2 regions of the Paenibacillus sp. FSL H7-0323 genome follow, and region 1 is predicted to be linked to the other one. Evidence: predicted binding sites of a transcription regulator. Region 1 holds the regulator's gene; the other holds the start of a gene.
The links. Region 1 encodes Rex, which represses fermentation and respiration genes when NADH is low (regulators of the CRP and FNR family bind a similar motif). Its sites were predicted from a motif close to TTGTGAAATATTTCACAA; they were not measured.
Positions count from the first base shown of each region.

Region 2: MHH89_RS07020 (cytochrome ubiquinol oxidase subunit I) is a predicted target of Rex. The motif match lies at 2,060-2,077, and genes of this name have one in related genera.

Region 1 is NZ_JBBODB010000001.1:2,641,410-2,644,619, reverse strand. Features, by position in the region: gene dinG (ATP-dependent DNA helicase DinG) at 1-1,010, shown strand, start outside; gene MHH89_RS12040 (redox-sensing transcriptional repressor Rex) at 1,141-1,794, shown strand; gene MHH89_RS12035 (amidohydrolase) at 1,781-3,082, shown strand.
Region 2 is NZ_JBBODB010000001.1:1,524,552-1,527,761, reverse strand. Features, by position in the region: gene MHH89_RS07025 (cytochrome d ubiquinol oxidase subunit II) at 1-550, opposite strand, end outside; gene MHH89_RS07020 (cytochrome ubiquinol oxidase subunit I) at 547-1,911, opposite strand; gene MHH89_RS07015 (hypothetical protein) at 2,462-3,210, opposite strand, start outside.

The DNA.
Region 1 (3,210 bases):
CAGACAGTCTTGTTACTGATATTAGCGGTTTATTTAAGGATTTGGCTTCCATCCGTGAGCAAGTAAGATTCTTTATGGGGCTGAATGACGATAATGTAGTATATTGGCTGGAGGCAAATGGAAATTACCGCAGCAAATCACTGCAGATGTATGCCGTCCCTGTGGATGTTAGCAGCCAGCTTAAAGAGTTGTTCTTCGATAAGAAAAAAAGCATCGTGCTTACCTCGGCGACGCTGTCTGTAGATAAGTCTTTTCAATTTATGATTGATAATCTCGGACTTAACGAAGCTGCGGAAGAAGGACGTCTAATGACCTCACTTCTTCCTTCTCCCTTTAAGTATCGCGAGCAGGCACTGTTAGTTATACCGCGTGATTTTCCTAGTGTGAAGGGCAGTGTGGGCGATGCTCGATTTGTCGATACACTCGTACAGTCATTATCGGAAGCTGCTAAAACAACACGTGGGCGGATGCTGGTTCTGTTTACTTCTTATAAAATGCTGCGTCAGGTATATGATCCGCTTAAAGAGGCTTTGGCCTCACAAGAGATTACGGTGCTTGGTCAAGGCGTGGAAGGTGGCAGCCGGAGCAAGCTGATCCGCCGCTTTCAGGACAGTGCAGCATCCGTATTGCTGGGGACGAGCAGCTTCTGGGAAGGTGTAGATATTCCAGGTGAAGCACTGACTTGCCTGGCCATCGTGAGACTTCCGTTTCAACCACCGAATCACCCGTTGGCGGAAGCGAAGTCGGAGTTATTGCAGGCCCAGAAGAAGAATCCGTTCATGAAATTATCTGTTCCTCAAGCGGTTATTCGTTTTAAGCAGGGATTCGGAAGACTGGTTCGCACGGCGCAGGATCGCGGAATAGTTATTGTTTATGATACAAGGGTTATTGAATCTCATTACGGGAAGTATTTCCTTTATTCATTGCCTGGTCCCAAAATGGAGCATATGCTTACTGATCAAATGGTCCCTCGCATAGCGGAATGGCTAGAGGATGGCGGCGCTTCTTAAAACGCTCGTCTTCAGTTTAGCTCCTCCTTATCCTTAAGGGCGGTGTGTTACAGTACCGTCCTTAATAAGGAGAGGTAGACGTTTGAATATGGATTTTCACAAGAACATTACTATTTTTAGGAGGAAAAATATGAAATCGGATAAAATATCAGAAGCCGTTGTTCGCAGACTACCTGTGTACTTGCGTTTTTTGAATGATCTCCAGAATCGCGAAATATTAACAGTTTCCTCTCAGGAACTTGGACAAAAGCTTGATCTTAATCCCGCACAGATTCGTAAGGATTTAGCATATTTTGGTGACTTCGGCAGAAAAGGTATCGGCTATGATGTAACGTATCTTATTGAGAAAATCCGTCATATCCTGAAGCTGGATCAACAGCTTAATGTAGCTTTAGTTGGAGCAGGTAATCTCGGACATGCCTTGTCTAATTACAATGCATATCTCAAAGATACTATGAAAATTACGGCTATATTTGATTCGTACGCTCCTAAGGTTGGACGTAAGATCAACTCCCTTACTGTGCAACCGATGGATGAACTAGGCAGCACAATTCGTGAGCAAGGTATTCGCATTGCCATTATTACCGTACCTGATTCAGAAGCTCAAAATGTAGCAGATATCCTCATTTCTTCTGGGATTGAAGCAATTTTGAACTTTGCCCCTGTGATTCTGAAGACACCACCGAATATCCGGGTGCATGCAGCTGATTTTACAACTGATCTGCAAAGTCTTGCTTATTACTTGCGGGATGGAAAGGAAGAAAGTGAACATGAACAACAATAAAACGATAATTAAGGGCGGGTATTTTCTGACTCCGGGAACGGATGAGCCGGTTCTGAGTGGATATATGACTATTGAAGATGATTTAATCACTTACATAGGAAAAGAAGAGCCTCAGATGGAAGCTGGAGTGCAAGTGGTTGATGGCAGCCGTCTGCTGTTCATGCCTGGACTTGTAAACACACATGGTCATGCGGCGATGTCTTTGCTGCGTGGATATGGAGATGATTTAGCGCTACAAGTGTGGCTTCAGGAGAAGATGTGGCCAATGGAGGAAAAGTTCTCCGGTGATGATGTATACTGGGGAACCTCCTTATCTGTATTGGAAATGCTGAAGGGTGGAACTACGACCTTCCTCGATATGTATGATCATATGGACCGAGTAGCCGAGGTAGCTGAGTTATCAGGTATCCGTTCCGTATTGATGCGTGGTGTGATCGGGTTATGTCCAGAGGATGTACAGAATCACAAGCTTGCGGAAGCGATTTCTTTTGCCCGTAACTGGCATGGAAAGGCTGACGGTAGAATTACTACTATGATCTCGCCACACGCCCCTTATACTTGCCCTCCGGACTTCCTGGTTAAGTTTGTGCAGGCAGCGCATGATCTGGATTTACCGATGCATACGCATATGTCCGAAACGAAACGTGAAGTGGAACAAAATGTGGCGGATTACGGGTTGCGTCCTGTAGCTCACTTAGAGAAGCTTGGCATGTTTACACGTCCCTCGATAGTTGCACATGGTGTTCATTTAAATGATGAAGAGATTGAGATCTTGGCTCGCCATAATGTGGGTGTATCTCATAATCCGGGCAGTAATTTGAAGCTGGCTAGCGGAGTGGCTCGGGTTACTGATCTTCTAAAAGCTGGTGTGAAGGTGTCTCTTGGCACGGATGGCGCGGCAAGCAACAATAACTTGGATATGTTTGAAGAGATGCGGCTTGCAGCTCTCATTCATAAGGGTGTCAGCGGTGATCCAACGGCTGTTCCAGCTCCAGAGGCTCTGCGTATGGCTACAGAATATGGCGCGCAGTCCATCTTTTTAAATAATGTAGGCAGACTTGCTGTAGGGATGAAAGCAGATTTCATTGCTGTTGATATCGATCAGCCGCATTTGCTGCCACACACAGATCTGTTGTCTCATGCAGTTTACTCTGCTAGCGCTAAGGATGTTGAGCATGTGTGGGTGAATGGTAAACAGGTCATCAAGCATGGACAATGCTTAACCCTGGATGAGGAAGCTATCCGGCGTAAAGCGCAAGAAGCCTTCGAAGGTTTATTGAAGCGTTAAGTCTGGAGAATAACGAATAAATAATAGGCTGCGACTTTTTGCTTTTAGCAAAAGTTGCGGCCTTTTGTGTATTTTTAAGGCTGGGAAAGCTAGAAAATTATGAAATTTTGGATAAACGCGCGGGTGTG
Region 2 (3,210 bases), 1.1 Mb from region 1:
TCAGAAATGAGCCGCTAATGAACAAAACGGACACGATTGCCAGTCCAACGATACTCCACGATAACGGATTGGTAAACAGCGCCCAGTAATCTAGAGAAACCGTTTCCCCCTGCTTCACGATAAAGCCGCCTTCAGACAAAGTTAGCGCCACTGACAACGATGCTGGAATAAGCAAACCTGTAGCTCCGTACAAAAAAAGATATACTATGTTTTTCTTGGAACCGTAATTTTCAAAAGCATAGAATGAACCGCGAATCGCAAGAAGAATCACCGCAATGCTTCCCGGAACAAGTAACGCGGAGCCATAATAATAGGCTGTGTCCGGAAAAAAACCGACGATGCCAATATAGAAAAAGATAAAAAATACATTTGTAATCTCCCATACGGGTGATAAATATCGGGAAATCAGACGATTAATGAGATGATCCTGCTTTGTTAAACGTGCATAAAAGGCGAAGAAGCCCGCTCCGAAATCAATGGAAGCTATAATTAAATAGCCGTACAAAAACAGCCAGAGCACCGAGATGCCAATCAATTCGTAACTCATCATTCAGTGCCCCCCTTTTCCGTAAATTGATTAGGATGATCCTTCATCCATTTCTCCATCTCAGCTTCTGCCGGATTATTGTTGAACAAGCGTCTCAGCACGATTACACACATACTGCCGAGTACGATGTACAAGAGCAATAAGGCGAAGAATATAATTCTTACATTCGGTGAAGACGTGGCAGCCTCCTCAACACGCATATATCCACGGATAATCCACGGCTGTCGGCCAATCTCTGCATAAAACCATCCCAGCTCAACAGCCAGAAAAGCGAGAGGGGCGCTCAGTGCGATGATGCGAAGCATCCACTTGTTAAGCTCATTACGCTTTTTCCAGAACACAAACAGAAAATATAGAAACGAAATCGCGAGCAGAGTAAATCCAATTCCGACCATTAAATCAAACAGATAATGAACGAGAAGCGGTGGCCATTCTTCCTTGGGGAATTCCTCGAGCCCCGTCACCTCTGCATTAAAGTCTCCAAAGGCCAGGAAGCTGAGCAGCTTCGGCAGATGAAGAGCCCCTAGAACTTCATGCTCTGCATTCAGCCATCCCAATAGCACCAAATCCACACTGCTGCTCGTCTCAAAATGCCACTCTGCCGCTGCAAGCTTCTCTGGCTGATGCTCGGCCAAAAACTTGGCGGACACATCACCGGCTAACGTGTTCAGCAAACCGAATAGTAAAACGACTGCCATCATTAGATTTAAAGATTTTTTGTGGTATGCGGACACACCTTTTCTCAGCATCGCGAAGGCTGCAATCCCGGCTAACAAGGCAGCTCCAGTCAAATAGGCCGAGCTTAATACATGGAACACTTTGGAGAACGTCGCCGTATTCAGCATCGCTTGCACCGGGTTAATCGCTGTGAATTGGCCTGCTTCCATGACAAAGCCTTCAGGCTGGTTCATGAATCCGTTCACCGTCGTAATAAAAACGGCAGACATGCCTGCCCCGGCGACAATCGGTATCGTCAGCAGCCAATGGATATACGGATTTTTGAACCGACCCCAAGTATACAAATAAATGCCCAAGAAGATAGCTTCAAAGAAGAACGCGAACACCTCCATGAATAACGGAAGTGCAATGACATTCCCAGCCAGTTTCATAAAATTCGGCCATACCAGGGCCAGTTGTAGTGAAATCGCTGTACCGGTCACGACACCAACCGCCACAGAAATGACAAATCCTCGAGACCACCGCTTTGCCATAAGTGTATAATGGGGGTCCTTCTTCCGAATCCCGATAAACTCTGCTATAGCGATCATTAGCGGTATACCGACGCCAATCGTCGCAAAAATAACGTGGAACCCGAGAGTCAAGCCTGTCACCAGCCTGCTCCATAGCACCGTATCAATTGCCATTCTTTACTGCTCCCTTCAAAACACTGTTCATTTTTCTATGATTAGGCCTGCTAACTGTTGGCTGCATTCAATATCAGGTTTAGCAAGGTTCAGCGACATCGTTGCCTGTTCGTTTTAGTATGACGTTCATCGTTCTTTGCTATGTAAAAAGAGAAAAAATTCACAAAGCAAGAGTTGGCGAGCCCGATTTATCTGATACTGAGCAGTCAAAATTATAATGTGACCTAATAATTAAAATCATCTTATCTTAAATTGCAAGTAATTCAATCACAGATATCTCTTAATCCCTAAACGTTCAAGAAAGGGTCAAATCTTTCTGACAACTCAGTGAATAACACAAAAAGTACCCGAAGGAGCTATTGATTGATTAGTGTATATGTGATGTCACAAGTTCCCTCCTACTTCGATGCTGGCAAAAAAACGATATTTTCTCATTTTGAGCCGTAATATATCCCCCTTTTGCAACAAAAAAACACTGACTCAAATCATCAGTGTTTTTTGAATTAAAGCTAATGTCATCTTCGTCATGACAAATCTTGATCTGCCAATATCATTTAGTACGACCGTAGAAAAAAGAATACCCATCTGACTTCCCAAGCTTAGTCGTCTCCGTTCCGTCCACTAGCTTGACCGATTTCAGCAACGATACAATTTGCGTATGCATTAGCTTTGCATCAAATTTGTCCATCTCTCTGTTGTCACTATCCACGAGCAGATAGTCGGGCATTGGAATGAAACCAATCACCGGTATCCCTGCTTCAAATAAGGGCTGACTCTCTCCAAACTCAAACTTGTTATGTCCACGCAATAATACAGTACGTGTGCTATCTGTCTTTTCAATAGCCTTCAGCCAAATGGCTGCCATCATTTCATTGCCCGCATAGGTATATTCTGTACTTATTTGTCCAGTTGGACCATAGTGACCCGTATCATCGTCCTTCCACTCCATGCTGCCTAAATGCTCAATCGTAATTCCAGCTACAGCTTTTAAATGGCCATTCTTGCCATCCCACAGCTCTCGATGCCCCTCCATCCAGGTGGAAGTCGCCTGAGAGGACCCTTTGAACTCCGGTAATCTAAAATGCCCTGTCACAAAAGCAAATATCATCGTACGTTCCGGCTGCTCCTGCTGTAAGTAACGAATCATAGACAGCATGCCCACAGCGCCATTCTCCTCCACCACATTTATCCCATCCGTATGAGTATTTACGATAATTGCTTCGTCTTTATTCTTACCGTCAATTTTCACATAAAAGGATTCTGTTGGGGCATCTTTTTGTATTTCCGCTTCTAAAATAA